One region of the Leisingera sp. JC11 genome, then DNA from elsewhere that is predicted to be linked to it. Evidence: riboswitches for the same ligand, from Rfam matches in the RefSeq annotation. Region 1 holds a riboswitch; the other holds the start of a gene.
What was found. Region 1 has a riboswitch for thiamine pyrophosphate ahead of thiC (phosphomethylpyrimidine synthase ThiC). Riboswitches for the same ligand answer to the same signal wherever they lie in the genome.

Region 1 (15,340 bases):
GGGCGGCCTCCGCCTTGGGCAAACCGATGTCTGCGGTGGAGTAGAGCACCTGCCGGTGCAGGTTGCTTTCCTCCACCACGTCACCATCCATCACCGTGATCCGGCCCACGCCGGCGCCGCCCAGGTATTGCAGCACCGGGCAGCCGAGACCCCCGGCGCCAACTACCAGCACATGGGCGCGGGCCAGCCGCGCCTGGCCCTCCGCCCCCACTTCCGGCAGGATCGTCTGGCGTGCATAGCGGCTCATGCCTCTTCCCTGACCCGGCAGGCCTGTACCCACTCACGGGTGCGGGCCTCGGGATCCTCCGCCAGCTGGATATCGGTCACCACCGCCGCGCTGTCGGCGCCTGCGGCAAAGACCCCCGGAAGCCGCTCCGGTGTCAGCCCGCCGATCGCAACCAGCGGCACATCGCCCGCCATCTGCTTCCAGCGCGTGACCCGCTCCAGCCCCTGCGGCCCCCATTTCATCTTTTTCAGCAGCGTCGGATAGACCGGCCCCAGCGCCACATACTCCGGCCCGAGAGACAGCGCGCGGTCCAGCTCCGCCTCATCATGGGTCGACAGGCCGAACCGCACCCCCTTGCGGCGCAGCGCAGCAAAATCGGCGCTGTCCATGTCCTCCTGCCCCAGGTGCACGAAATTGCAATTGAGGTCCAAGGCCGCCTGCCAGTAGTCATTCACCACCAGCTGGCAGTTATGCACCGCGCAGAAGTCGCGGGCGCGGGCGATCTGGCGGCGCGCCTCACCCTCCGGCTCGTCCTTGATCCGCAGCTGCACCAGTTTAACCCCGTGGGGCACCAGCAGCTCCAGCCGCCCGACATGGCCTGTGATCAGATAAAACCGCTCCATCATGCAAACTCCGCCAGGCCCAGAACCGGGGTCGAGGGCACCGCCATATCGCGCCGCTCCATCACGCCGGCCTCATATCCCGCCCGGCCAGCCTCAACTGCCAGCGTCATTGCGCGGGCCATCCCCGCAGGGTCGCCGGCCTTGGCAACGGCAGTGTTCAGCAACACCGCATCCATGCCCAGCTCCATCGCCTGCGCAGCGTCCGAGGGCCGCCCGATCCCGGCATCGACAACCAGCGGCACCCCCGGGAAATGCGCCCGCATCGCGCGCAGGGCATCGGGATTGCGCAATCCCTGGCCGGAGCCGATCGGCGCCCCCCAGGGCATCAGCACCTCGCAGCCCGCCTCCAAGAGCTTCTCCCCCACCACCAGGTCGTCGGTGGTATAGGGAAAGACCTGGAAACCCTCGGCGCACAAAATGCGCGCGGCCTCGACCAGCCCGAACACATCCGGCTGCAGCGTGTCGGAATGGCCGATCACCTCCAGCTTGATCCAGGGCGTATCAAACAGCTCCCGCGCCATACGGGCGGTTGTCACCGCTTCCTGCACCGAATGGCAGCCCGCGGTGTTCGGCAGGATGCGGCAGCCGGTCTTCCGCAACTCCTGCCAAAAGGCCGTGCCGGACCCATCGGCGGTCTCCCGGCGCAGGGACACGGTGATGATCTCCGTGCCGCTGGCCTTCACCGCCTCCGCCAGCACCGCAGGCGACGGGTATTGCGCCGTGCCCAAAAGCAGCCGCGAGGTGATCTCTGTTCCGTAGAATTGCATCTCAGCCTCCCTGCATCGGGGCCAGGACTTCCAACTGGTCGCCCTCTGCCAGTTGCACTTCTGCCCGCTGGCCGCGGGCAATAAATGTGCCGTTCAGAGCGGTCGCAACAGAGGAACAGGCAAAGCCGAGTTCTCTCAGGGCAGATTGCAGGTCACTTGCCGAAACCTCATGCGGTTTGGCGTTCACGATGATCTTCATCTGATGTCTCCGGTAGCAGGTGGTCCGCGGCCTGCTGCGCCATCGCGGGCGCCAGCAGAAATCCGTGGCGGTACAACCCGTTAAGGTAAAGTGTGCCGTCCTGTTCAGTGAGCCGCGGCAGGTTGTCGGCAAAGGCCGGGCGCAGGCCTGCACCGGTCTCCACCACACTGGCCTCGGCAAAACCCGGGTGAAGGGCGAAGGCAGCACTCAGCAGTTCACTCAAGGACCGCAGGGTGATCGCACGGTCCGAGCTGCTCTCGATCATGGTGCCGCCGATCATGAAATACCCATCACCGCGGGGCACCAGGTACAGCGGCATCCGCGGGTGCAGCAGGCGCAGGGTGCGGCGGATCTCCAGCTCAGGGCAGTGCAGGATGGCCATCTCGCCCCGCACCGGACGCAAGCCGGGCAGGGGGGCGGACATCCCGGTGCAATCCAGCGTGACCCTGGCCGGCGCAGGGGTGCCGTAACGGATCTCCACCCCCAGTTCCTGCACCTTGGCGCTTAGGTCCCGCAGCGCGCGGCGCGGGTCCAGATGCGCCTCCTGTCCGAAGAACAGCCCCTGCGCAAACCGCCCCGCCAGTGCCGGCTCCAGTTCGCCGATCTCCGCCCCGTTCACCCCCCGGTGGCCGCTGGAGCGGCGGGCAAAACGGGTGAGCTCGGCCCGGTCGCGGGCAGGTGCCACCACCAGCGTGCCGCGCCTGTGGACGGTCGTGACCCTGGCCCACCAGTCGAAGGCGCGGCTGCCGAGGGTGATCACCTCCTCCTCGGCGCTTTCCCGTTCGCACCAGGGCGCCAGCATGCCGCCCGCAAAGCGCGCGACGCTGCTGTCCCCGAGGGTCTCGCCCCGCTCATAGACGGTGACCGCCGCCCCGCGCTGCGCCAGTTCATAGGCGCAGGCGAGGCCGGCAAGGCCTGCACCGGCGATGGTGATCATTCCGCGGGCTCCGCAGCCTCGGCGGCAGGCACATACAGCTCGCCACCCTCGCGGAACTTGGCGGCCATCGCCTCCATACCCTCTTTCTGCGCTTCCGAGCGGATGTCGTGCGAAATCCGCATGGAGCAGAACTTCGGCCCGCACATGGAGCAGAAATGCGCCACCTTGTGCGCCTGTTTCGGCAGTGTCTGGTCGTGGAACTCGCGCGCGGTGTCGGGGTCCAGCGACAGGTTGAACTGATCTTCCCAGCGGAACTCGAAACGGGCGCGGCTGAGGGCATCGTCGCGGCGCTGGGCGCCGGGCAGACCCTTGGCGAGGTCGGCTGCATGGGCCGCGATCTTATAGGTGATCACGCCTGTCTTCACGTCGTCACGGTCGGGCAGGCCCAGGTGCTCCTTGGGTGTCACGTAGCACAGCATCGCGCAGCCGAACCAGCCGATCATCGCCGCGCCGATGCCGCTGGTGATGTGGTCATAGCCCGGCGCGATGTCGGTGGTCAGCGGCCCCAGCGTGTAGAATGGCGCCTCGTGGCAGCACTCCAGCTGCTTGTCCATGTTCTCCTTGATCTTGTGCATGGCGACATGGCCCGGCCCTTCGATCATCACCTGGCAGTCCTTGGCCCAAGCGATTTTGGTCAGCTCGCCCAGGGTCTCCAATTCAGCAAATTGCGCCTCGTCATTGGCATCGGCGATGGAGCCGGGGCGCAGCCCGTCACCAAGCGAGAAGGAGACGTCATACTGGCGGCAGATGTCGCAGATTTCCTCGAAGTGCTCATAGAGGAAGCTTTCCTTGTGGTGATGCAGGCACCACTTCGCCATGATCGAGCCGCCGCGCGAGACGATCCCCGTCACGCGGTTCACCGTCATCGGCACCATATGCAGGCGCACGCCCGCATGGATGGTGAAATAGTCGACGCCTTGTTCCGCCTGCTCGATCAGCGTGTCGCGGAACACTTCCCAGGTCAGGTCCTCGGCGATGCCGTTCACCTTCTCCAGCGCCTGGTAGATCGGCACCGTGCCGATCGGAACCGGCGAGTTTCGCACGATCCATTCGCGGGTGTTGTGGATGTTGCGGCCGGTGGACAGGTCCATCACCGTGTCGGCGCCCCAGCGGATCGCCCAGACCAGCTTGTCGACCTCTTCCTCCATCGAGGAGGTGACGGCAGAGGTGCCCATATTGGCGTTGATCTTCACCTTGAAATTGCGGCCGATGATCATCGGCTCGATTTCCGGGTGGTTGATGTTGGCCGGGATGATGGCGCGGCCGACGGCGATTTCCTGGCGCACGAATTCCGGCGTCACGTAGTCGGGGATATTGGCGCCGAAGTCATTGCCGTCGCGGTTGCCGTGGCAGGGCGACAGCTCGCGCAGCTGGTTTTCGCGGATCGCCACGAACTCCATCTCCGGGGTGATTAGCCCTGCGCGGGCATAGGCCAGCTGGGTCGGCGCCTTGCCATCCTTGCCACGCAGCGGGGCGGGTTTCACCGGGAACTCCGGCGTCAGCCGGTCGCCTTCGACAAAGCCGTTGTCCTCGGGCTTCACGTCGCGGCCCTGGTAGCTCTCAACGTCGCCGCGCGCCTCGATCCACTGGCGGCGCAGCTGCGGCAGGCCCTGGCGGATGTCGGTCAGCACATCCGGGTCGGTGTAGGGGCCGGAGCTGTCATAGACCGGCAGCGGCGCCTCGCCCGCGGTGGGGTGAGTTGATATCTCGCGCATCGGCACGCGGATGTCCTCGTGGACCTCGCCGCTGACATAGATCTTGCGCGAGGCGGGCAATGCGCCCGTGGTGATTTTGGGGTTGGGGACGTTCATCTGGTGTTCCTCCGGGCCTTCGGTTCAAAAACACCAATTGAGCCGGGACGGAGGAAAACGGGCAGGGGGGTGTACAGCCGGTGTACGGCCGGTGCACGCATGCTGCCTGTTCGAAACACGGGTTGCCGCCGGGGCGCCGCGCCATGTTTCTTGCTTCCTACGCCAGTATCAACTGGGTCAGGTTCAAAGGGTCGCGCCGCCGGTCCGGGATGCCCCGCACCATGACGCCTCTCAGTCCCTTGGGCGGGACTCCCCTGCGTGCCTATAGGGCTAGGGGAGGTGCGGGGTTTGCGTCAACCGGAATCTTTGTAGATTATTTTTTGGCATTAATATCAGTCTGATATTGGCCTTATGGGCGGGTATTTGAGGCAAATCGCTGCAGCGCAGCTTTGATGCTTGATCGGTGGCTGCAAAATTATCTATAAAAACCGGAAACGCCATCCGCGCATGGCCAACAGGTATAGAGAACAGGAGACAGCATGCTGGACGCTGCACCCATCCGCACCGACTGGACCCGCGAGGAAGCGGAAGCGATTTATAACAAGCCTTTCATGGACTTGCTGTTTCAGGCGCACACCGTGCACCGGCAGTATTTTGACCCGAACCAGGTGCAGAAATCCAAGCTCCTCAGCATCAAGACCGGCGGCTGCGCCGAGGATTGCGCCTATTGCTCGCAGTCGGCACGCAACGGCGCGCAACTCTCGGCCTCCAAGCTGATCGAGGTGCAGCGGGTGATCGCCGAGGCCAAGAAAGCCAAGGAAGGCGGCGCGACCCGCTATTGCATGGGGGCCGCCTGGCGCTCGCCCAAGGACCGCGACATGGCTGCGCTGGAAGCGATGGTGCAGGGCGTCAAGGATCTGGGCATGGAAACCTGCATGACCCTGGGCATGCTGGACGAGGAGCAGGTGTTCCGCCTGCGTGATGCCGGTCTGGATTACTACAACCACAACATCGACACCTCCGAGCGCTACTATTCTGAGATCATCACTACCCGCACTTTTGCCGACCGCATCGACACCCTGAACCGGGTGCGCGAGGCGGGCATCAAGGTCTGCTCCGGCGGTATCGTCGGCATGGGCGAGCAGCAGCTGGACCGCATCGACATGATGCTGGCGCTGGCCACGCTGGAGGTGCACCCTGACTCGGTGCCGGTGAACATGCTGATCCCGATCGCCGACACGCCGCTTGCCAATGTCGAGAAGCTGGACCCGATCGAATTTGTGCGTTCCGTTGCGCTGGCCCGCATCCTGATGCCGAAATCGCACGTGCGCCTCTCCGCAGGCCGCACCGACATGTCGGACGAGATGCAGGCGATGTGCTTCTTTGCCGGGGCCAACTCGATCTTTGTGGGCGACACGCTGCTGACCGCGGACAACCCCGAAGAGGACAAGGACCAGCAGCTGTTCGACCGTCTGGGCATCACCGCCATGGCTGCGGGCTGCGACGGCAGCCGCTGATGGCAGGCGCCTTCCCAAGGCATGAGAAATCGCTGGAAGCGCTGCGCTCGCGCGGGCGCTACCGGCAGCTGATGCCGCGGGACGGGCATGACTTTGCCTCCAATGATTACCTCGGGTTGGCGGGCAGCGATGTGCTGCGTGCCGCAGCTGCCGATGCGCTGGCGCGGGGGGTGCCGGTCGGGGCAGGCGGCTCGCGCCTGTTGCGGGGCAACGACGCGGAGCATCAGCTGCTGGAGGCTGAGGCGGCCGCGTTCTTCGGCACCGAGACGGCGCTGTTCATGGGCGGCGGCTTCAATGCCAATCAGGCGATCTTTTCCACCCTGCCTAAGCAGGGGGATCTGGTGCTTTACGACGCGCTGGTCCATGCCAGCGCCCATGACGGGATGCGGCTGGGCCGGGCAGAGACGCGCAGCTTTGCCCATAGCGACGCGGAGGATGCCGCGCGTATTCTGAAAGACTGGCGCTCTGAAGGCGGCACCGGTCAGGTCTGGATCGCGGTTGAGGCGGTCTATTCCATGGACGGCGACCTTGCCCCGCTGGAGGCGCTGATGGCGCTGGCCGATGCCGACGGCGCCATGCTGGTGGTGGATGAGGCGCACTCAACGGGCGTGTTCGGCGACCTGGGCCGCGGGCTGGCACATGAAATTGCCCACCGCCCGAATGTCCTAAGTCTGCACACCTGCGGCAAGGCGCTGGGCGCCTCCGGCGCGCTGATCTGCGGCCAGCGGGTGCTGATCGAGACGCTGATCAACAAGGCGCGCGGCTTCATCTTTGCGACCGCCCCGTCGCCCTTGAACGCGGCACTGGTGCGGGCGGCCTTGCAGGAACTGCAACAGAACCCGGGCCGCCGCGAACAGGCGTGGCAGGGAATTACCCATGCGCAAAGCGAGGCGCAACGCCTGTGCGGGCTGGAAGGGTTCCAAAGCCAGATCCTGCCGGTGGTGATCGGCGACGACAAGCGCACCATGGCGCTGGCTTCGCGGATGCAAGGCCGCGGTTATGACATCCGCGGCATCCGGCCGCCGACAGTGCCGCGCGGCACCTCGCGGCTGCGGCTGTCGATCACGTTGAATACGGGGGCAGAGGTCATCACCCGGATGTTCGAAGACCTCGCCCGGGAAATGGAGACAACCCCATGAGCGCGCTGATCGTGACCGGAACCGATACCGGCATCGGCAAGACCATCTTCTCGGCCGGCCTGGTGCAGGCGCTGGGCGCCACCTATTGGAAGCCGGTGCAATCCGGGCTGGAAGAGGAGACGGACAGCCAGATCGTCTCCCGCCTGTCGGGCCGCCCGGCGCTGCCCGAGGGGTATCTGCTGCAGCTGCCCGCCTCGCCGCATCTGTCGGCGGAAGCCGAGGGCGTGGAGATCGACCCGGACGCGCTGTCTTTGCCTGAGGTGGACGGTACGCTCATCGCCGAAGGCGCAGGCGGTCTGATGGTGCCGCTGAACCGCAAGGTGCTGTACCTCGACCTGTTCGCCCGCTGGGGCGCGCCGGTGATCCTCTGCGCGCGGACCCAGCTGGGCACGATCAACCACACGTTGCTGTCGCTGAAGGCGCTGCGGGATGCGGGCTGCGCGGTTGTGGGTGTGGCCTTCATCGGCGATCCGGAGCCTGCGGTGGAGGAAACCATTTGCCAATTCGGCCAGGCGGCGCACTTGGGACGGCTGCCGGTCCTTGGTGAGCTGACCTCTGACGCGCTGGCCGTGGCGTTTCAAGCCAGCATCCGGGTCGATCTGATCAAGGAGGCCTTGGTATGAGTGCCGCAGACCTCTCCCAGCTGGAATTCGATCAGCAGCACCTCTGGCATCCCTACACCAATGTTGCCAAACCCGGCCCGACGTTCGTGGTGAAGGAAAGCGAGGGCGTGCACATAACGCTGGCGGACGGCACCCGGCTGATCGACGCCATGTCGTCCTGGTGGTGCATGATGCACGGCCACAGGAACCCGGCGATCACCAAGGCGATTCACGACCAGCTCGACACCCTGCCGCATGTGATGTTCGGCGGGCTGACCCATGATCCGGCCATCGACCTGGGCCGCAAACTGCTGGAGATCACCCCCGAAAGCCTCACCCGCATATTCTATTGCGACAGCGGGTCTGTCTCGGTCGAGGTGGCGATGAAGATGGCGGTGCAGTACCAGCACGCCATCGGCCAGCCGGACCGCAAGGAGTTCGCCACCATCCGCTCCGGCTATCACGGCGACACCTGGAAGGCGATGAGCGTCTGCGACCCGGATACCGGCATGCACCACCTGTTCCAGGGCGCGCTGAGCGTGCAGCATTTCGTCTCCCGCCCGCCGATCCGCATCCACGAAAAGTGGAATGACGATCCGGCCCGGAACGGCTTGGGTGAGCTGCGCGCGGTTCTGGAAGCCAACGCGCAAAAGATCGCCGCCTTCATTCTGGAACCCGTGGTGCAGGGCACCGGCGGCATGTATTTCTATCACCCGGAATATCTGAACCAGGCCCGTGCCATGTGCGACGAGCTGGGCATCCTCCTGATCTTCGACGAGATCGCCACCGGCTTCGGCCGCACCGGCGAGTTGTTTGCCACCAATTTCTGCACTGTCGAGCCGGATATCATTTGCCTCGGCAAGGGGCTGACCGGCGGCCATATCTCCTTTGCCTGCACCATGACCAACGACCGGGTGGCAGAGGGTATCGGCGGCGGCAACCCGGGCCTGTTCATGCACGGGCCGACCTATATGGGTAACCCGCTGGCCTGCGCGGCCGCAAAGGCTTCGCTGGACCTTCTTACCGGGCAGGACTGGCGCGGCACTGTGGCGGCCATCAGCGAACAGATGCAGGCCGAACTGGCCCCGGCCCGCGATCTGCCCAATGTGGCGGATGTGCGGGTGCTGGGCGCCATCGGGGTTATCGAGATGAAGCACCGCGTCTCGGCGGACGAGGCGCATGCGCGGGCGCATGAAATGGGCGTATTCCTGCGGCCCTTCGGCTGCAACATCTATACCATGCCCCCGTTCATCACCGCGCCGGAGCAGCTGAGCGAAATCACCGCAGGCATGCTGCGGCTGGCGCGGGAGCTGTAAGCCATGGAGTTCCGCTGGCTGAAACAGGACAGTGCAGCCGAGGCCATCGTGGTCTTCGGCGGCTGGGCTGTGGGGCCGGAGGTGTTCTGGCACCTGGACGGCCTGCAGGACATCCTGTTTGCAAGCGGCTACACCGGTCTGGATGCAGACCTGCCGGACCTGTCCGGCTACGAGCAGGTCAGCCTGCTGGCCTGGTCCTTCGGTGTGGCTTCTTACTCTCATTGGCAGCAGGGGCGGCCTGATCCGTTCCATCGCAAGGCGGCGGTGAACGGCAGCCTCAAGCCGGTGAACCGCGGCGCGGGCATTCCGCCAGCCGTGTTCCGCCGCACCGTGGAAACCCTGAGCCTGGACAGCTACCAGCAGTTCCTGGACCGGGTGTTCGGCGCGCCGCAAGAGGCCGAGGCGCTGGACGTTGAGGCCCGGCGCGCAGAACTTCTGGCGGTGGAGCGCCGCGGGGATGCTCCGCAAATGCGCTTTGACCGCGTCTGGATCAGTTCCGGCGACAAGATATTCCCGCCTGCCAATCTGGCCCGCGCCTGGGCCGGGCAGAACGTTTCGCATCTGGAGGCGCCGCATGCGCCGTTTGACCGGTTTGCACAGTGGGAGGAGCTGTTCTGATGAAGGACATCCAGCCGCCGCATCTGGATCAGACCCGTGTGCGCCAGAGCTTCCGGCGCGGGCTGGAGAGCTATCACGGCGCGGCCTCGGTGCAGGCGGAAATTGCCAGCCAGCTGGCGCAGATGCTGCAGGCGCAGGGCGCGCCGCGGCACTTCGGCAGCGTCCTGGAGTTCGGCTGCGGCACCGGCCACCTGACCCGTCAGCTGCTGCAGCGGTTCGGTGCGGACAGCCTGATCCTGAACGATCTGGTGCCGGAGGCCGCACAGGTGCTGCGGACGCTGGATAGCACCGCCGCGGCGCAGTCCCGGTTTGCAGCCGGCCCGATCGAATGCCTGCCGCTGCCGCATCAGCTGGACCTGATCGCCTCTGCCTCTACCGTGCAATGGATTCCCGGCCTGCCGGCGCTGATGGCCCGGCTGACAAACCATCTGAAGCCCGGCGGCTGGCTGGCGCTTTCGGGTTTCGGCCGCAGCCAGTTCCGTGAATTGGCGGCGCTGGGGTCCGACGCCGCGGCGCCCAGCTATCTGGATGCGGATGAATGGCCCGCCGCCCTGCCGGAGGATTTGGAGATCCTGCAGATCGAGCAGCGCCCGGTGGTTCTGGAGTTCGACTCTGCATTGCATCTGCTGAGGCACCTGCGCCGGACCGGGGTGAACGGCAACGCCCAGCAGGGCTGGAGCCGCAGGCAGCTGCGGTCTTTCGAGGACGCCTACCGCGAGCGGTTCGGCCGAGGCGGCAAGCTGCCGCTGACCTATGATCCGGTGCTGCTGGCGGCGCGGCGCACAGGCTGACGCGCAAGCGTTCTTGAAGCAAGTTTTAGGTTTTTTTCTATTCGATGGCGCGGCCGTTCCCGCCCCCCGTTAATCTTTGTCAACTCCCGCCTGATACGCCGGTTCCCGGAGCTGCGCTGAAGTGCAGCGCGTGGGACGACTGGCAGTACGGGAGTAACGCCAATGAAAATGAATGTGATTGCCGCGGCCTTTGCGGCGCTGGCGGTTTCGGGGGCCGCCGAAGCAGCTGATATGGGGGATGTGGGAACTCCGATCCGGCTGTCGCTGAACAATTGGACCGGCCAGCACCTGTCCACCTATATCGCCGGCGGCATTCTGGAAGAGGCCGGCTATACCGTCGAATATGTCGAGGCGGATCAGAGCGCCTTGTATGAGGAAATCGCCAATGGCGATGTCCATGCGATGGTGGAGATCTGGACCAGCAGCGACCCGGAAGAATACTTCGATCTCGTGGATGAAGGACGGCTCGAAAACCTGGGGGACATGGGGCTGGACGCGCGCAACGGGGTGGTCTTCCCGCCCTATGTGGCGCAGATGTGCCCAGGCCTGCCCAATTGGGAGGCGCTGCGCGACTGCGCGGGCATCTTCTCAAAGGATGGCAAGGGCAAGCGCGGCATCTATCTGGCCTACCCGGAATCCTGGGGATCGCCCGGGGCCGACCGGATCCGGGCGCTGGACCTGCCGTTTGACGTGGTCGCCGCCGAATCCGAGGCGGCGATGATCGAGGCCTTCCAGATCGCCTACCGCGAGAAGCGTCCGGTGATCTCCACCTTCTGGGCGCCGCATTGGGCGATGTCCTCTTACGCGCTGCAGTTCGTCCGCCTGCCCAAGCCGGAGCCTGCCTGCTACTCCGATCCTTCCTGGGGGCCGAACTCCAAGGCCACCGGCGATTGCGACTTCTACCGCGGCGGCGTGGTCAAGGCGAGCTGGCCGGAGCTCAAGGACCGCTGGCCTGCCGCACACGAGATCCTAAAGAACTACGAGCTGAGCATCTGGGACCAGCAGCCGCTGATCGGACTGGTGGATGTCCGCGGCGAGACCCCGCAGGGGGCGGCACGCGGCTGGCTGGCGGTGAACCGCGCCAAGTGGATGCCTATTGTCGAGGAGGCCACCGGCAAAGCCCGGTCCTGACCCGCGCAATTCCCCCCAAACTCCGAAACAGCGCTCCCGCGATGCAGGGGCGCTGTTTTGCTGTCCGGGCATCCGTGTTGCGGCCCTGAAAGCAGCTGCGGTAAGCCCTGCGGAGCAGGGGCAGGTGATTCCGGAACTTGTGTGTTTGCACAAAAACTTGAACCGTCAATCAAAAAATTTCACCTTTTACGCCGCTATCGCTCGACAAAGTGTCGTAATATGTTCCAATACTTGCATTATCCCCGGCCACACTTGAGCCACTGGCACCTGCAGGCAAGAAGAAGACAAGCCAAAACGCCGGACAGGTGCCATGAGCCGCCGGGTTCCAAAGGCGCGCCAAGCCGGACAACCGGCGGCGCAACAACAATGACAGGGAGAATTGATATGAACTTCAAGGGATACGCGCTGGCACTGGGTGCTGCAACGATGACGGTTGCTGCGGGCATCGCCTCCGCCGCCGAACTCGGCGACACCAGCAAGCCGATCAAACTGGCGGTGAACGAATGGACCGGCCAGCATGTGACTACCCATATCGCGGGCGAGATGCTGAAGGCCGCGGGCTATGATGTGGAATATGTCTCTGCCGGGATGATGAACCAGTTCCAGGCGATTGCCGATGGCGACATCCACGCGACGCTGGAAATCTGGTCTTCCAACGTGTCCGACGAATACGCCAAGAAGGTTGAGGAAGGCACCGTCGTCGAGCTTGGCGATCTGGAGCTGAACGCGCGCGAAGGCATCGCCTATCCGGCCCATGTGGCCGAGATCTGCCCCGGCCTGCCGGCCTGGGAGGCGCTGAAGGACTGCGCCGCGCAATTCGCCACCGCCGAAACCCTGCCCGAAGGCCGCCTGGTTGACTATCCGGCCGACTGGGGCACCCCGGGCGCCGACCGCATGACCGGCCTGGCGCTGCCGTTCAAGGCCGTGCCTGCAGGTTCCGAGGCAGCGCTGATCGTCGAGCTGCGTGCAGCCACCGAACGCAAGACGCCGCTGTTGATCACCTTCTGGCAGCCGCATTGGGCGATGTCGGCTTATGACGTGAAATTCGTCGACCTGCCGCCGGGAGAGGATGCCTGCTTCAACGATCCGGCCTGGGGCCCGAATCCGGACGCGGTGAACGACTGCGACTTCTCGCCTTCGCGCATCTTCAAGGCCGCCTGGTCCGGCACCGCGGAAACCTGGCCTGCCGCTTATGAGATCCTGTCCAACTATACACTGGCCGTGGAAGACCAGCAGCCGATGATGGGCGCGATTGACGTGGACGGCGGCAAGGTCGAAGAGGTGGTTGCCGAATGGATGACCGCCAACGAGGACAAGTGGCGCCCGGTTGTCGACGCCGCCATCAACTGAGCTGCACACTGTGAGCGGCTCTGAGACGCCTGCCATCACCTGCCGGAATGTCTGGCAGGTGTTTGGCAACAACGCAGACAGCGCCTTGAAGGAGGCGCTGTCGCGGCACGAAGCACCCGAAGCTGCTGCGCAGGAGCTGCGCGGCAAGGGTCTGATCCCGGCGGTTCAGGATGCCTCCTTTGATGTGAAGGAGGGGGAGCTGTTTGTGATCATGGGGCTGTCCGGTTCCGGCAAGTCCACCCTGATCCGCTGCATCTCGCACCTGCTGCATGCCACCGGCGGCGAAATCCGCATCGACGGCGAAAACATCGTCGAGGCCAGCCCCAAGCGGCTGATCGAGCTGCGCCGCAAGAAGCTGGGCATGGTGTTCCAGCACTTCGGCCTGTTCCCGCATATGACCGTGGCCGAAAATGTCGCCTACCCGCTGCGGGTGCAGGGGGTGAAGAAGAAGCAGCGGCTGGCCAAGGCGCAGGAGGTGATCGAGCTGGTTGGCCTCGGCGGGCGCGAAAAGAATTTCCCGCGTGAACTCTCAGGCGGCCAGCGCCAGCGCGTCGGCATTGCCCGCTCGCTGGTGGCCGATTGCTCGGTCTGGTTCCTGGATGAACCCTTTTCGGCGCTGGACCCGCTGATCCGGCGGCAGCTGCAGGATGAGTTCCTGGAGATCCAGGCCAAGCTGAAGACCACCATCGTCTTCATCACCCATGACATCAACGAGGCGCTGAAGCTGGCCGACCGCATCGCCATCATGCGCGACGGCAAGGTGGTGCAGATCGGCACCCCCGCCGATATCGTGCTGCGCCCGGTCGATGACTATGTGCGCGAGTTTTCCAAGGACGTGGCCAAAGGGCAGCATGCGCGTGTGTCTTCGGTGATGCAGGAAGGCGAACACCATGTCTACGGCGCCGACGATCCCGGCCTGCGCCAGGATATGACGCTGGATGCGGCCCTGGCGCGCTGCATGGAGCTGTACGAGCCGGTGCCCGTCCGCACGGATGACGGCAAACTGGTCGGCGTGGTGAACCCTGCAGACCTCGCTGCCGCGCTGCAGGTGGAGCAGGGCTGATGGCGTCTCTCTCGAAAGGCTCGATTGCGGCGCTGATCGCGGCGGCGGTGGGTGCCCTGTGCCTGCTACTGGAAAGCAGCCTGCCGTGGCTGGTGAAATTCCCCGCCGCCTGGGTGCTGCCCGCCACCGACTGGGTCGGGGCTGCCATGGAGTGGTTCCTGGCGCTAATCAAACCAACAGCCCGCGCTTTCTCGGCACTGATGTTCTACCCGATGGAAGCCGCCAACTACGTGCTGAGCCACACGCCCTGGCCGCTGGTAATCTGCGCCACCACGGCGCTGGCCTGGATGCTGGGCGGCCTGCGGATGGCTCTCATGTCTGTTGTGGGTCTCGGCTTTGTGCTGGCGTCGGGCTATTGGCCCGAAAGCATGAACACCCTGGCGCTGGTTGCTGTCTCGGTGCCCTTGGCGCTGATCATCGGCGGCGGCATCGGCATCCTCGCCAATGAATACCCCCGCATCCGCCAGCCGGTGCAGGCGGTGCTGGACATCATGCAGACGGTGCCGACCTTTGCCTATCTCACACCCTTGCTGGTGCTGTTCGGCTTTGGTCCTGTGGTGGGCCTCATCGCCTCGGCGATCTACGCGGCGCCGCCGATGGCGCGAAACGTGCTGTTGGGTCTCGAGCGGGTGGAGCCCGAAATCAAGGAGGCCGCCATCATGGCCGGCGGCACCCGCCTGCAGCAGCTGTTCCAGTGCGAGATCCCCTCCGCCGGGCAGCAGATCATGGTGGGCGTCAACCAGTGCCTGATGGCGGCGCTGTCGATGGTGATCATCGCCGCTGTGATCGGTGGCTTTGACGACATCGGCTGGGAGGTCCTCTTGACCATGCGCAAGGCCCAGTTCGGGCAGAGCCTGCTGGCGGGCCTGGTGATTGTGATTTTTGCGATCCTGATCGACCGGATGAGCGGCACCCTGACCCAGGACCGCCGCGACAAGCACGATGTGCGCGTTGCCTGGGGCATTCTGGCACTGGGCGTGGCGGTGAGCGCCGCTTTCTGGAGCAGCGTTCAGCAGCCCGGAACCTATGGCCTGTTCAACCCGGTGGCGGACAGCGTCGACCGGGGGCTGTCTTCCTTCACCAGCGCCAATGCGGAGTTTCTGACTGCGCTCAAGAACAACGTGCTGTTCTATGTGCTGCTGCCAATGCGGATCGGGCTGGACCAGGCGGTTCTGCCCTTCACCTGGGGTTTTGCCTGGACCCCGGCGATGAGTGCGGCGCTGTTTGCGGCGGGCGCTGTTGCCGGCGTGGTCTTTGCATTGCGTGGACAGATGGCGCTGGGCGTGATGCTGCTGATTGCGGCAGGGATG
Region 2 (15,340 bases), on a different contig from region 1:
CCCTGCATGTCCAGTGACAGCGACAACCGGCCATAGCGCCCAAGCACCTCCCGCGCCCGCGGCACCAGAATACGCATGGCAAAAGGCAGCGCCATCACCGCATTGACCAGCGCCGTCACCGGCAGCGCCAGCGCAAAGGGATCTGCGACGGGATAGATTAGGATGAACAGCCCGGTGCCGATCACCAGCGGCGAGGCCGCAAGCCCCAGAATACCGGACAGTTCGGTCAAGCCGTTCCGCCCCGCCGCCCCGGCGGCGGCCATCGGCAAGGCCAGCAGCAGCAGGATCGCGGTGCTGAGCGCCGCCACCAGAATGGAATTGCCAGCGGCCTGCCAGACACTGCCTTTCAGGGCTGTCAGCCCCGGCAGACCGGCCAGCACAATCGCCGTCAGCGGCAGCAGCAGAAAGACAGCGGACAGGATAATCCAGAACCCGTCCAGGCCGCGCGCCAAGGCGCTTTGCCCGTCCCAGCGACGCACCGCACGGTCAAGGCCGGCGCCAAATCCCTCTCCCGCCGACACCCGCAGAGCCACCAGCGCGGCAGCGCCGGTCAGCAGCAGTTGCATGCCCGACAGCAGCGCCGCTCGGCCCAGGTCGAAATCGAACCGGAACGCCTGATAGATCGCGAGTTCTATGGTCGTCGCCCGGGGACCGCCGCCCAGGGTCAGCGCCACCGCAAAGCTCGACAGGCAAATGGCAAAAACAACCGCCAGCGCGCCCGGCGCCACCCGCCGCAGCATCGGCCCTTCCAGCAGCCGCCACATCGCCAGCGGCCCGGCGTCCAGCTGCGCCGCCACGCGGAAGCGCTCGGCGGGGATCTCCTGCCAGCCCTGCAGGATCAGCCGGGTTGCCAGCGGCAGGTTGAAGAAGACATGCGCCAGCACTACCCCGTGCAGCCCGTAGACCTGAACAGGCTCTAACCCGAGGAAAATCAGCCCCTGGCTCAGCCATCCAGCCCGGCCGAAGACGGCCAGAAGACCCAGAATGGCAACAATGACAGGCAGGATGAAGGGCGCGCCCAAGAGCGCAATCATCAGGCTCCGCCCCGGAAACCGCCGCCGCGCCAGCGCGCGGGCGACGGGGATGGCAAGGCCAACGCTCAAGAGCGCCGACAGGCTCGCCTGGGTCAGCGTGAACCGCAGCGCGGCCCAGTCGCTGGCGGCAAACCCGCTGCCCGCCTTAGCCCTGAGGGCAACAGCCCCAAGGGTTCCCAATATCAGCGCAGCCACCAGAAGGGCCGCGCTGATACCGGGAAAGGCGCTTACTGGCTGAGCGCGTCCAGCCATTCGCCCAGCGCCGCATCGCGCACCTCTGCCGCCTCCGTCTCGCTCAGCAGCAGCGATTTCTCCGGTGCGATCAGGGTGTCAAACCCTTCGGGCAGACCGCCCTCGGGTGTCACCGCCGGATACATCCAGTTGGTGGTCGGGATAATCGACTGGAACGCATCCGACACCATGAAGGCCAGGAACTGGTCCGCCAGCTCCGGCTGGTCGGTATTTGCCAGTTTGCCGGCAACCTCCACCTGCATGTAATGCCCCTCGTCAAACGCCGCCGCCGCCTTGGAACCGTCTTCCTCGGCAATCAGATGGTAGGCGGGCGAGGTGGTGTAGGAGAGCACCATGTCGGCCTCGCCTTCCAGGAACATGCCATAGGCCTCGGACCAGCCCTTGGTCACGGTGACGACATTGTCAGAGAGGCCCTTCCAGATTTCCGGCGCCTCATCGCCATAGGCGGCCTTGACCCACAGCAGCAGGCCCAGCCCGGGGGTCGAGGAGCGCGGGTCCTGAATCACGATCTTCTTGTCGCTGGCGGCCAGCGCCTTGAAATCCGCAGGCGCCGCGGCATCGGCGTTATGAACAAAGGCAAAGTAGCCCCAGTCATAGGGCACAAAGGTCGCGTCGTTCCACTCCACCGGCAGCGCATAGTCGGCGCTGACCGAATGCTCCGCAAACAGGCCGGTTTCCTTGGCCGCCGCGGTCAGGTTGGTGTCGAGGCCCAGAACGACGTCGGCGTCCGAGCGTTCGCCCTCCAGCTTGACCCGCGCCAGCAGCGCCGCGCCATCGCCCGCGCCGACCAGTTTCAGGTCGCAGCCGCAGACCTCCTCAAACGCCTTTTCCACCGCCGGGCCGGGGCCCCAGTCGGAAACAAAGCTGTCATAGGTGTAAACGGTGAGTTCGGGCGTATCGGCAAAGGCTGCCGAGGCGCCAAGCAGTCCCGCTGCAAATGCAAGATGTTTCATGCCATCCTCCTTTGCGGCTTTGGGCAAGGGTGGAGGCTGTCCAGTACCTTCCCTCCGCCGGTGTGATCCGGTTCAGGTTCAACGGGTGTCATCTCAGCGCTGCCGCGCACCCCGAGGTGGCGCGGACATTAGGCCCGGGGCGCGGCAATGACAAGCCAAAGCCCCGCCAGGACCTACGGTTCAAGCAAACTGGACCGCCCGCAACCAGGATCTCCTGTTCTTCTGGCTGAAGATATCCCGGGGGAGCCACCCCAGGCGGCGGGGGCAGCGCCCCCCGTGCCCTTTGCCGCAGAGGAATCCGCTTGAGGCACAGGCCCCTGCCCGCTAAGCACAGCGCAAAGGAGACCGCGCGCATGTCGATGAACAGCTTTGGACACCTCTTCCGCGTCACCACCTGGGGCGAAAGCCACGGGCCTGCGCTTGGCGCCACCGTCGACGGCTGCCCGCCGAACGTGCCGCTGGAGCCGGAAATGCTGCAGCAATGGCTCGACAAGCGCCGTCCCGGCCAGAACAAGAACACCACCCAGCGCAACGAGCCGGATGCGGTGAAAATCCTGTCCGGGGTGTTCGACGGCATGTCCACCGGCACCCCAATCCAGCTGATGATCGAGAACACCGACCAGCGGTCCAAGGATTACGGCGAGATCTCCCAGACCTTCCGTCCGGGCCACGCCGACATCACCTATTTCCAGAAATACGGCAACCGCGACTACCGCGGCGGCGGCCGCTCTTCGGCGCGCGAAACCGCGGCGCGGGTGGCCGCGGGCGGTGTTGCACGTGAAGCAATCAAGGCGCTGGTGCCGGGGCTGGAGATCAAGGGCTACATGACCCAAATGGGCGAGCTGGAGATCGACCGCAGCCGGTTCGACTGGGATGCGATCGAACAGAATGATTTCTGGATCCCCGATGCCGGCGCGGTGCAGGAGTGGGAAGACTATCTGCAAGGCCTGCGCAAGGCGCATGACTCGGTCGGCGCCGTGGTTGAGGTAGTTGCCCGCAATGTCCCCGCAGGCATCGGCGCACCGGTCTATGGTAAGCTCGACACCGATCTGGCCGCTGCGATGATGTCGATCAACGCCGTGAAAGGCGTCGAGATCGGCGAAGGCATGAACGCCGCGCGCCTCAAGGGCTCGGAAAACGCCGATGAGATTTTCATGGGCGAAAACGGGCCGGAGTATTCCTCCAACCACGCCGGCGGCATCCTCGGCGGCATCTCTACTGGTCAGGATGTGGTGGTGCGTTTTGCGGTCAAGCCGACCTCCTCGATCCTCACCCCGCGCAAGTCGATCCGCAAGGATGGCTCTGCCACCGAGGTGATCACCAAGGGCCGCCACGACCCCTGCGTCGGCATCCGCGCGGTGCCGGTGGCGGAGGCGATGATGGCCTGCGTCATTCTGGACCACCTGTTGCTGCACCGCGGCCAGATCGGAGAAAATCAGGGCCAGATCGGCTGAGGATCAGGCTCTAACAAAGGAGTTTGCCCGGAAATGGTTCGGGCAGATCCTTTCAGTCGGCGCCCTCAATCATGCTCACTTGCGCATTGACTGTGGTCGCCCAGCGCGGTCAGCACCTTGCAGCAGCCGCCGTTGCCGCCGTCACACAAGTGGCTGATCCGCTCCAGCTCGTCGGCCAGGCGCTCCAGCCGGGCGATCCGCGCGCGCACGTTTTGCAGCTGGCTGCGGGCAATCCGGTCGGCTTCGGCGCAGTCATCGCCCAAGTGGCCGTCGAGGCCCATCAGTGATTTGATGTCCTCCAGCGGAAAGCCGAGATCCCGGGCGTGTTTGATGAAGCCCAGCGCGTCCATGCCGTCCTGCCCGTAGCGGCGTTGGTTGCCGGCATTGCGGCCCGGCTGCGGCAGCAGGCCGATTTCCTCGTAATAGCGGATGGTCGGCACCTTCACGCCGGTGGCCTTGGACAGCTGGCCGATGGAAAACATGCGCAAACCCTCTTGATGCTCTAGTGACTAGAGGCCCTACATTGATCCCGAATCAGGAATGAGGACAAGAGCAATGGCAGGCTGCTGCAATCAGGAAGCCCGGTTTGACGGGGTATCGGCGGACTACAAACGCAGGCTTTGGCTGGTGATCGCCATCAACGCCGGCATGTTCGCGGTGGAAATGGGTGCGGGCCAGCTGTCCGGCAGCCAGGCGCTGAAGGCCGATGCCTTGGATTTTCTGGGCGACGCTCTGACCTATGGCATCTCGCTGGCGGTGATCGGCGCCACCCTGCGCACCCGGGCGCTGGCGGCGCTCGGCAAGGGCATCAGCCTGTTGCTCATGGGGCTCTGGGTATTCGGCTCCACGGTTTACCAAGTGTTTTACGTCGGCGTGCCGCAGGCCCATATCATGGGGGTGATCGGTTTCATGGCGCTGGCGGCCAACCTGATCTCGGTGCTGCTGCTGGCGCGCTACAAGGACGGCGACGCCAATGTCCGCTCGGTCTGGCTGTGTTCGCGTAATGACGCCATCGGCAATGTGGCGGTGATGATTGCGGCTCTTGGCGTCTGGGGCACGGCGACCGGCTGGCCCGACCTGATCGTGGCCGGGATCATGGCTGGGCTGTTTCTGAACTCCGCCTTCCAGATCCTGGTGCAGGCCGTGCGGGAATGGCGCGAGGAAGAGGCGCACGCGGCGGTGCATTGATCCTAATCGCCTGTGCCGCTTACGGCACAGGCAGCGCCCTTTATCTCTTACGAAAACAGCTTTGCGTATTCCTCGCGCAGGGCTTTTTTCTGCACCTTGCCCATTGTGTTGCGCGGCAAGGCCTCCAGCAGGATGATCTCCTTGGGCTGCTTGAACTTGGCAAGCTGGCCGGAGAGCGCCGTCTTGATCGCCTCAGCACTGGTGCCCTCGCCCTCCGGCACCACCACGGCCACCACGCCCTCGCCAAAATCCGGGTGCGGCACGCCGATCACCGCGCTTTCCAGCACGCCGGGCAGGTCGTCGATCAGGCTCTCGACCTCCTTGGGGTAGACATTGAAACCGCCGGTGATGATCAGGTCCTTCTCGCGCCCGACGATGGTGACATAGCCATCGGCGTCGATCTTCGCCATGTCGCCGGTGATGAACCAGCCGTCCGGCCGCAGCTCCTCGGCCGTCTTCTCCGGCATCTGCCAGTAACCCTGGAACACATTGGCCCCGCGCACCTCCAGCACGCCGATCTCTCCGGCCGGCATCTCCGCCCCGTCCAGCATCACCCGCGCCTCAACGCCCGGCAGCGGGAAGCCGACGGTGCCGGCCCGGCGCTCGCCGTCATAGGGGTTCGACGTGCTCATATTGGTCTCGGTCATCCCGTAGCGCTCCAGAATGCGGTGACCGGTGCGGGCCTCCCACTGCTCGTGGGTATCCACCAGCAAGGGCGCGGAGCCGGAAATGAACAGGCGCATGTTTGCAGCACGCTCCGGCGTCAGCCGCGCATCCGCCAGCAGGCGGGTGTAGAACGTCGGCACCCCCATCAGCGCTGTGGCCGACGGCATCGCCTCCAGGATCGCATCCGCATCGAACCCCGGCAGGAGCACCACCTGGGCGCCTGCAAACAACGCCACATTGGTCGCCACAAACAGCCCGTGGGTGTGGAAGATCGGCAGCGCGTGGATCAGCACGTCGTCCTTGGTGAACCGCCAGTAGTCCCGCAGGGTCAGCGAGTTGGAGGCCAGATTGTCATGGCTCAGCATCGCGCCCTTGGAGCGGCCGGTGGTGCCGGAGGTGTAAAGGATCGCTGCCAGATCCTCTGCCTGCCGCGACACGGGTTCAAACCCGTCCTGAGCCTCCGCCAGATCGCGCAAGGACCCCTGTCCGGCAGCATCCAGCGTCAGCACCTGCGCCGCGCCCGCAATCGCGGTGATCTCTTCCAGCCGCGCCGGGTCGCAGACCACCACCCGCGGAGAGGCGTCGCCCACGAAATAGGCGACCTCCGGCCCGGTGTAGGCAGTGTTCAAGGGCAGGAAAATGCCGCCGGCCATGACGGTGCCAAGGTACAGCTCAATCGCCTGAATGGTTTTCTGGACCTGCACCGCCACCCGGTCACCCGGCTGCACGCCCTGGGCGGCCAACGCCGCCGCCATCCGCTCCGCGCCGGCAAACAGCGCGCCGAATGTGATGCTGCTGCCGCCCGGAAGCCTGGCAAAAACATCCTCCTCGCGCCCCAGCGAGGACTCACGCAGCTGGCGGATCAGGTGGTTGGCGTCATACATCGGCGGCTCCTTCTTCTGGCGGCGCCATTTGCGCGCCTTGACCCGCCGAAATCAAGCCATTGATCTTTGCGGCGCTTGGGCGCAGGGTCGCGCCATGGCAGAATCCTTAACATCGCATCGGCCTGTGCTGGCGGTCCTGCTGAAAGTGACCGCGATTGCGCTGTTCACCGCGCTGTCCGGGATCATCAAGGCCACCTCAGAGACCGTGCCGGCAGGCGAGGCGGTGTTCTTCCGCTCCTTCTTTGCGATTCCGGTGATCGTCGCCTGGCTGGCGGCGCGCGGCCAGCTGCGCCAGGGGCTGATCACCAGGAAACCGATGTTTCACGTGTGGCGCGGCCTGGTCGGCACATCGGCGATGGGGATGACCTTCATGGGGCTGGCGCTGCTGCCGCTGCCGGAGGTCACCGCCATCGGCTATGCCACCCCGATCTTCACCCTGATCCTGGCGGCGCTGTTCCTGGGCGAGACCATCCGGCTGGTACGCATCAGCGCCGTCGCCATCGGCCTCCTGGGCGTGCTGATCATGATCTGGCCCCGCCTGGGCGGCGATTTGGGCGATGGCGCCCTGCTGGGGGTGCTGCTGGTGGTCGGCGCCACGGTGGCCCGCGGCTTTGTGCAGATCCACATCCGCCGCATGGTGCAATCGGAGCATACCGCGGCCATCGTGTTCTATTTCTCGCTGACTGCCTCGGGACTCGCACTGCTGACCGCGCCTTTCGGCTGGGTGATGCCGGATGCGCAAACCGCGGCGCTGCTGGTCAGCGCCGGGCTGGTCGGCGGGGTGGCGCAGATCCTGGTCACCTCCTCCTACCGGTTTGCGCCGGCCTCAATGCTGGCGCCTTATGACTACGCCTCGATGATCTTTGCCATCGTGATCGGCTATGTCTGGTTCGATGAATGGCCGACGCTGGTGATGCTGGCCGGTGCGGCACTGGTGATTGCCGGCAATGTGCTGGTGATCTGGCGCGAGCACCGGCTGGGCCTGCGGCGCGGCAAGGCCAAGCCGCTGATCGACCCGAAGGGCGGATAGCAGGCTCTAACAAGGGCTAGTAGCAAGAATTGAGCCTGCACCCCGCACCGGCCGGTTCAGATCGCGCGGGTCAGCCCCCCGTCGACACGGATGTTCTGCCCGGTGGTATAACCCGCATCATCCGAGGCCAGATAGGCCACCAGCGCTGAGATCTCGCGAGCTGTGCCATAACGGCCCATCGGGATCCGCGCCTTGCGGTCTTCAGTCTCCGGCAGGCTGTCGATGAAACCCGGCAGCACGTTGTTCATCCGCACGCCCCGGGCCGCGAATTTGTCGGCAAACAGCTTGGTGAAGCTCGCCAGCCCGGCCCGGAACACGCCGGAGGTCGGGAACAGCGGATCCGGTTCAAACACCGCAAAGGTGGAGATGTTGATGATCGACCCCTTGCCCTGCGCCGCCATAATCGGCGCCACCAGCCGCGACGGGCGGATGACGTTCATCAGGTAGTATTCCATCCCCAGATGCCAGTCATCGTCGCTGATCTCCATGATATCACCCTTGGGCCCGTGGCCCGCGGAATTGACCAGCACATCGATGCGGCCCCAGCGGTCCATCGCCTTGTCCACCAAAGCCCGAAGATCGCTTTGCTCCAGGTTGGAACCCGTGTGGCCCACCCCTCCCAGCTCCTGCGCCAGGGCCTCGCCCTTGCCGGAGGAGGAGAGGATCGCGACCTCATAGCCCTGCGAATGAAGATGGCGGGCGGCATCTGCGCCCATGCCGCTGCCGGCGGCGGTGAAGAGAGCAACTTTGGTCATATCCATACTCCTTTGCCTGCCCCCAAGATGGCTGCTCAGGCCGCGCTTGACCAATCATGTCTCATCGCGCCAGACTGTAGAAAAACTATTGGCTGAAACTTGATGCGCCTGCCCAACCTCAACGCCCTGCGGATGTTCGATGCCGCTGCCCGCCACCTGAATTTCGGCCGCGCGGCGGAGGAGCTGCACCTGACTCAAGGAGCCGTGGCGCAGCAGGTACGGCGGCTGGAGGCGGATCTGGGCCACAAGTTGTTCCACCGCCATGCCCGCGGGCTGACGCTGACCGACACCGGGCGCAGCTATCACGCGCCGGTGCAACAGGCCCTGGCGCTGATCCGCGAAGCGACCGACAAGCTGGCCCCTGCGGTTCAGCGGGTGACTCTGTCGGTACCGCCCTCCTTTGCCTCAAAATGGCTGGTGCCCCGGCTGCCGGAGTTCGAGGCGCGGCACCCCGGCATCGACCTGCGAGTGGTCGCAGAGGAAAACCTGACGGATTTCAAGCGCGACGGCATCGACATCGCCATCCGCCAGGGCACCAAACCGCAGGAAAGCAGCCTGAACTCCGCGCTCCTGTCGCTGGTGGATCTGGTGGCGGTGGCACGTCAGGATTCGGCTCTAACCAAGGAAGATTCTCCGGAACTGGCGGATCTTGCCCGTCACACGCTGATCCAGGACGGGCACCGGCACTGGGACCTGCTGCTGCGGCAGGAGGGGATCAGCGCCGCGGGCCGGGTCCTGCAATTCAACCAGACCGCGCTGGCGATGGATGCGGCGCTGAACGGCCAGGGCATTGCCCTGGTGCCGCGCATTTTCCTGGGCAGCCAGCCGCTGAAGGTGCTGTGGCAGGCGCCGCGGCTTGGCGACCAGGGGTTCTACGTGCTGTGGCCCAGCGCACAGGGCCGGGCCAAGACAGTGGTGGACTGGCTGCTGCGCCAGTAGGGTTCAGGCAGAGGCGGCCTCGGACTGTTCCGGCGCGCTGAGAGAGATCACCGCAACCACAGCGGCCCCGTTCAGCCAGTAGAAGGCCGCATCCAGCCCGGCGAAACCCAACAGGAAAGGCGCCGCCAGAAAGGCGAGGCCGACAATCAGATCGACGGCCAGATGCAGCTTGTAGGGCAGCACCCGGATCAGGCCGAGGTGGTGGTCGGTCAGCACCGTCAGCACAAAGGCGGCGATGCCGGTGGCCACCGACAGCCACAGCGCCAGCGGGGTGCTTTCGCCGAGGCCCAGCAGGAACGGAAGCCCCATCAGGGCGATGGCCACCGGGTAGTCGAGATAGGCGTGGATGGTGCGGGTCACAAAGCGGAGGGGCATGGGTCAGGTCCTTGTTACTGAGGTCTCTAAGCCGCAATTGCGGCTCTGACCCCAAGCTGCCCCATCAAGGCCGGACGATGAACTTCAGGAACGCCCGAATGTTTTGCAGATCGTACAGATGGCTGGAAGTCTAGCAAGTCAGGCAGCGCTGTGCTGCTGCCGGTAGGCCGCCGGGGACATGCCAACCTGCTTGCGGAACACACGCGAAAACGCCGCCTCGGAGGCATAGCCGGCAATCTCAGCCGCATCCGCAACGTTCAGGCCCTGCTCCGCCAGCCCCTGGCAGGCGATCTGCATCCGCCAGCTGGTCAGGTACTGCATCGGCGTCACTGCCATCTTGGCGGTGAACTCCTGCGCAAAGGCGGTGCGCGACATGCCGGCCTCCCGCGCCAGGCCCTCCACACTCCACTCCTGCGCCGGCGCCTGGTGAAACGCGCTCAGCGCGCGGGAAAGACGCGGGTCGGCAAACCCCGCCAGCGCCGACCCGCTAGGGCTCTGATGCTCCAGATAGGCGCGGATCGCCTGGGCAAACAGCACCTCGGACAGTTTCAGCGCAATCAGGTCGCCGCCGATACGGGCGCCCTGCACCTCTGAGCCGATCATCCGCAGCGTGGCCTCGATCCAGGCGCCGGCTTCCTCGCCGTAATTCTCGATCACGATATAGGGCGGCAGCCGGTCGATCAGCATATGCCCGGCGCCGCGCCGCCCCGGCATGGCGGCAAAGGAGAAATGGCCGCAGATCAGCTGGGTGTCCCGGTCCTCTTCGGCGCCGCCGTAAACCAGCACCCCGCCGCCGTCATAGCCGGCATCCTGCAGCACCTGCTCCAGCGGCAGCGCCTCCAGCGGCTGCACCTCGTTGCACAGCAGCATATGCGCCGCGCCATGCGGGATCAGCACCAGGTCGCCCTGCTTCAGCCGCAGGGTCTCTCCACTTGCGGGCACATGCACCTTCAGTTCGCCGCGCTGCACGAAGTGGAACCGCGCCACATTCTCAAACGGCGGCACCTGGATTCCGAACGGCGGGGTGAATGAGGTGCGGAAATAGAGTGTTCCCTTCAGGGACAGCCGGGTGAGAATATCGCTGAGCAGATCCAACATATCCTGAATGTTAGACGGCAGGCATCCCGCGTCCATGGCGCCGGACGATCTGCAAGGAAATGTGAACGCTCAGGCAGCTGGACCCGGAGACCTCAGGACACCCTGACCGGGTGGCGTCAATCGCTGATATCCGGCCGGTCCTTGCTGCCGCGGCTGCTCATCAGGCGGCTCATCGAGAGGATTGCCGCAGCCCCCGCGGCCAGCAGTACCGCATGAACATAATAGCCCAGCCCGGACGCCATGCCGACTCCGCCGGCCACCCACAGGCTGGCCGCGGTTGCCATGCCGCCGACCCGCTCGTCGCCCTGAATAATCGCACCGGCGCCCAGAAAACCGATCGCGCCGACAAGCCCCTGCATGATGCGGGTCGGGTCGGCCCCCATTTCAAGGCTCAGCGCCTCCATCGACATCTCCATGGTGACCAGCGTAAAGCCCGCCGCCCCAAGCGAGACAATCATGTAAGTCCGCATGCCCACCTTGCGGTGCCGCAGCTCCCTATCCAGACCCAGCAGCGCCCCGGCAGCCACGGCGCAGATCAGCCGCAGCCCCAGTTCCAGATAACTCACATAGGAAATGCTCAGGTCCATCGTGTTCCTGCTCCTCCTTGGCGGGCAGCAGCACGCAGCATGCCCCGGAATGACTTTTCAGCAATATGCCCGACTATGGCACACTGCTGAAAAAATTGCAGGAAATCGGCATCGGCGGCCAGATGCTGCCGCAATCAGGCCGCCGAGAATACAGCCGCAAAGCAAAACCCCCGCACGATGGCGGGGGTTTTCATCTGGTGGCGGCCGGGCGCTTATGCGCGGACCAGCTTCTCGTAGTCTTCGGCGATCTCGCGGGTCAGGGCGCCGACTTCAAACTTGTAGGGGCCGATCTCGCCCACCGGGGTGACCTCGGCAGCGGTGCCGGTCAGCCAGCACTGCTCGAAGCCTTCCATCTCTTCCGGCTTGATGTGGCGCTCATGCACGGTGATGCCCTTGTCCTTCAGCATCTGGATCACGGTCTGCCGGGTCAGCCCGTTGAGGAAGCAGTCCGGCAGCGGCGTGTGCACTTCGCCGTCCTTCACGAAGAAGACGTTGGCGCCGGTCGCCTCGGCCACATAGCCGCGGTAATCCATGAACAGCGCATCCGAGCAGCCCTTGGCCTCCGCCTTGTGCTTGGAAATGGTGCAGATCATGTAGAGGCCCGCCGCCTTGGCGTGGACCGGAATGGTTTCCGGGCTCGGGCGCTTCCATTCGGCGATGTCGAGCTTGGCGCCCTTCATCTTGGCGTCGCCGTAATAGGCGCCCCAGCCCCAGACGGCGACGGCCATCCGCACCGGGTTGCGGGCCGAGGCAACACCCATGTCCTCGCCTGCTCCGCGCCACACCAGCGCCCGCACATAGGCGTCCTGCAGGCCGGAGGCTTTCAGCGCCTCTTCCTTGGCCGCCTCGATCTGGTCGACGGTGTAGGGCATCGGCATGTCCAGCGCCTCGGCCGAGGCGATCAGCCGCTCGGAATGCTCGCGGCTCTTGAAGATCTTGCCGTTATAGGCGCGCTCGCCCTCGAAGACGGAGGAGGCATAATGCATCGCATGGGTCAGGATATGCACCTTGGCATCCCGCCAGTCGACCAGCTCCCCATCCATCCAGATCACACCGTCGCGATCGTCGTAACCAGCCATGCCGCACCCTCCTGAATTCTGCGGTGATTTTCATTTGTTGCGCAAGTTAAGGCCGGAGCGGACATAATCTTGCGCCAAAGCTGCGATTCGATACATCTTCACCCTTGGAATGTCAACAACACTGACATAAACTGACCGCAAGACAGACGAGGGGGCACCACATGCCTGAGGGCCGGACAGGGCAGGGATATGGCAGCGAAAGCCTGCTGTTTCTGACAGATGAGCAGCTGCGCCAGGGGATCGAGGCAATGTTCTTTGCCTACCGCGGCTTTACCGCCGATCCGGACCGGATCCTGGCCGAAATGTCCTATGGCCGGGCGCATCACCGGGCGATCCACTTCATCAACCGCTCGCCGGGCACCACGGTGAACAATCTGCTCAGCATCCTCGGCGTCACCAAGCAATCGCTGAACCGGGTGCTGCGCACGCTCATTGGCGACGGGCTGGTGATCTCCAAGGTGGGGGAACTCGATAAACGCGAACGCCACCTCTACCTGACCGACCAGGGCGCAGCGCTGGAGGCGACGCTGTCGGACGCCCAGCGCGCCCGGATGCGCGCCGCCTATAAGGACGCAGGCCCCGAGGCCGTGCAGGGCTTCAAGACGGTGCTTGAGGCGATGATGGACGCGGACATGCGCCGCGCCTACGCCAAGCTGCGGGACTGATAAGGCATGAGCATGCACGACGCCCATCTGCTGATCGTCGATGACGACGAGCGCATCCGCGGCCTCTTGAAGAAATTCCTGATGCGCTCAGGTTTTCTGGTGACCGCTGCGCGCGATGCCGCCCATGCGCGCCGGGTGCTGGCGGGGCTGGATTTCGACCTTATAGTCATGGATGTGATGATGCCGGGCGAGGACGGCATTTCGCTGACCCGCTCTTTGCGCGAAACCATGGCCACCCCGATCCTGCTGCTGACCGCCAAGGGCGAGACCGAGGACCGGATCGCGGGGTTCGAGGCCGGGGCGGATGACTACCTGCCCAAACCCTTCGAGCCCAAGGAGCTGCTGCTGCGCGTCAACGCGATCCTGCGGCGGATGCCGGACACAGTGGCGCAGGAGGCCGCGCCCAAGGTGCTGCACCTGGGCGCCATCCGCTATGACATCGAGCGCGGCGAGATGTGGCAGGGCGACGAGCTGATCCGCCTCACCGGCACCGAGAGCCAGCTGATGAAGATCTTCTCGGCCCAGCCCGGCGAGCCGGTCTCCCGCACCAAGCTGGTCGAGGATCTGGGCCGCGACCGCGGCCAAGCGCAGGAGCGCGCGGTGGACGTGCAGATCACCCGGCTGCGCCGCAAGATCGAGCCGAACCCGAAACAGCCGCAATACCTGCAAACGGTGCGCGGCGCGGGCTATATGCTGGCGCCGGACTAAGTTCGTCCCGCTATCTTCCTGCCCGAAGTCTCCGCGGCAGTGCCCTCATCCGTTCCGGCCGCGCCGGTGCACAGGGGGTGCACACGTGGTGCACGCATGGCACCCCCGGTTTTCCCTTGCAGCCAGACACCGCCCGCTCCTAGTGTCGCGCCAAGTCCCGCAGCCGGAGGAACGCGCCCATGACCACCGCCCTGCTCACCCACGCGGATTGCCTGAACCACGTCACCCCCGAAGGCCACCCCGAACGGGTCGCCCGGCTGGAGCACATCCTGCACGCGCTGGAGTCCTTGGATCTGAAGCGGGTGACGGCCCCGATGGCGGCTGAAGACGACATCCTGCGCATCCACCCCGTCTCCTACCTGTCGGACCTGCGCAAAGCCTCCCCGGCAGAGGGCTGGGCGCAGATCGACGGCGACACCTTCCTGTCCCCCGGCTCGCTGGACGCCGCCTTCCGGGCGGCCGGTGCGGTGGTGCGCGGTGTCGACATGGTGCTGGGCGGCGAGGTGCAGAACGCCTTTGCGGCGGTGCGCCCGCCGGGGCATCACGCGGAAACGGATACCGCCATGGGTTTCTGCCTGTTCGGCAATGCCGCGCTGGCCGCAAAACATGCGCTGGACCACCACGGGCTCAGCCGCGTCGCGGTGGTGGATTTCGACGTGCACCACGGCAACGGCACCCAGGATCTGCTGTGGGACGAACCGCGCGCGCTGGTAGTGACCAGCCAGCAGATGCCGCTCTGGCCCGGCTCCGGCCGCCCGGATGAAGACGGCGCTCACGGCCAGATCCTCAACATGCCGCTGCCGCCGGGATCGGGCCGGGCAGAGATGCAGGCGGCCTATGAAACCCAGGCATTCCCGCGCCTCAGAGACTTCAAGCCGGAGCTGATCATCGTCTCCGCGGGTTTCGACGCCCATCAGGACGACCCGCTGGCCAGCCTCAACTGGGCCACCGCGGATTTCGCCTGGATCACCGCCGAACTGTGCAAACTTGCCAGCGAACTTTGCGGGGGCCGTATCGTCTCGACTTTGGAAGGCGGATATGATCTGAACGCGCTGGCCGCGGCAACCCGCGCGCATGTGGAAGAATTGATGAAGGCACCGGCATGACTGAGACCCCCGTAGACCAGATGAGCTTTGAACAGGCGATGCGCGAGCTGGAAGGCGTGGTGGACCAGCTGGAGCGCGGCGACGTGGCGCTGGATGCTTCCATCGCTCTGTACGAACGCGGCGCCGCTCTGAAGAAACGCTGCGAGGATGAGCTGAAACGCGCGGAGGAAAAGGTCGCCGCGATCACCCTGGACGCCAACGGCACCCCCAAGGGCACCCAGCCGCTGGACGCCGGCTGAACCATGACCGTGGCAGACACCCGGACGCGCCCCTTTGCGGAGGCGCTGAAAGACGCGCAAGGCCAAATCACCGCGCATATGGAGATGCGGCTGGCGGGCAGCGACGAGCTGCACGCCGCGATGCGTTACGCCATCACCGGCGGCAAGATGCTGCGCGGCTTCCTGGTGCTGGAGAGCGCCCGCCTGCACGGCGTCCCGCAAGACGCCGCAATCGAGGCGGCGCTGGCGATTGAATGCATCCACGCCTACTCATTGGTGCATGACGACCTGCCCTGCATGGACGACGACGACCTGCGCCGAGGCCAGCCCACCGTGCACCGGAAATGGG

Region 2: it holds a riboswitch for thiamine pyrophosphate, as region 1 does, so the genes downstream of both, thiB (thiamine ABC transporter substrate binding subunit) here and thiC (phosphomethylpyrimidine synthase ThiC) in region 1, are expected to answer to the same signal.

What each region holds. Positions count from the first base shown of each region.
Region 1 covers NZ_JBFCVS010000008.1:98,933-114,272, reverse strand. The annotation lists gene AB1A62_RS11085 (HesA/MoeB/ThiF family protein) at 1-247, opposite strand, end outside; gene AB1A62_RS11080 (thiamine phosphate synthase) at 244-849, opposite strand; gene AB1A62_RS11075 (thiazole synthase) at 849-1,616, opposite strand; gene thiS (sulfur carrier protein ThiS) at 1,618-1,815, opposite strand; gene AB1A62_RS11065 (FAD-dependent oxidoreductase) at 1,784-2,752, opposite strand; gene thiC (phosphomethylpyrimidine synthase ThiC) at 2,749-4,563, opposite strand; TPP riboswitch at 4,701-4,829, opposite strand; gene bioB (biotin synthase BioB) at 5,043-6,020, shown strand; gene AB1A62_RS11050 (8-amino-7-oxononanoate synthase) at 6,020-7,159, shown strand; gene bioD (dethiobiotin synthase) at 7,156-7,782, shown strand; gene bioA (adenosylmethionine--8-amino-7-oxononanoate transaminase) at 7,779-9,077, shown strand; gene AB1A62_RS11035 (pimeloyl-ACP methyl esterase BioG family protein) at 9,081-9,695, shown strand; gene bioC (malonyl-ACP O-methyltransferase BioC) at 9,695-10,486, shown strand; gene AB1A62_RS11025 (ABC transporter substrate-binding protein) at 10,649-11,617, shown strand; gene AB1A62_RS11020 (ABC transporter substrate-binding protein) at 12,002-12,967, shown strand; gene AB1A62_RS11015 (betaine/proline/choline family ABC transporter ATP-binding protein) at 12,978-14,030, shown strand; gene AB1A62_RS11010 (ABC transporter permease subunit) at 14,030-15,340, shown strand, end outside.
Region 2 covers NZ_JBFCVS010000003.1:196,782-212,121, forward strand. The annotation lists gene AB1A62_RS04725 (thiamine/thiamine pyrophosphate ABC transporter permease ThiP) at 1-1,286, opposite strand, end outside; gene thiB (thiamine ABC transporter substrate binding subunit) at 1,262-2,239, opposite strand; TPP riboswitch at 2,272-2,363, opposite strand; gene aroC (chorismate synthase) at 2,593-3,693, shown strand; gene AB1A62_RS04740 (helix-turn-helix domain-containing protein) at 3,759-4,175, opposite strand; gene AB1A62_RS04745 (cation transporter) at 4,249-4,881, shown strand; gene AB1A62_RS04750 (malonyl-CoA synthase) at 4,929-6,431, opposite strand; gene AB1A62_RS04755 (DMT family transporter) at 6,526-7,461, shown strand; gene AB1A62_RS04760 (SDR family oxidoreductase) at 7,518-8,222, opposite strand; gene AB1A62_RS04765 (LysR substrate-binding domain-containing protein) at 8,319-9,155, shown strand; gene AB1A62_RS04770 (hypothetical protein) at 9,159-9,530, opposite strand; gene AB1A62_RS04775 (AraC family transcriptional regulator) at 9,669-10,628, opposite strand; gene AB1A62_RS04780 (MgtC/SapB family protein) at 10,745-11,215, opposite strand; gene AB1A62_RS04785 (branched-chain amino acid aminotransferase) at 11,428-12,294, opposite strand; gene AB1A62_RS04790 (MarR family transcriptional regulator) at 12,456-12,959, shown strand; gene AB1A62_RS04795 (response regulator) at 12,966-13,667, shown strand; gene AB1A62_RS04800 (histone deacetylase family protein) at 13,847-14,773, shown strand; gene AB1A62_RS04805 (exodeoxyribonuclease VII small subunit) at 14,770-15,012, shown strand; gene AB1A62_RS04810 (polyprenyl synthetase family protein) at 15,016-15,340, shown strand, end outside.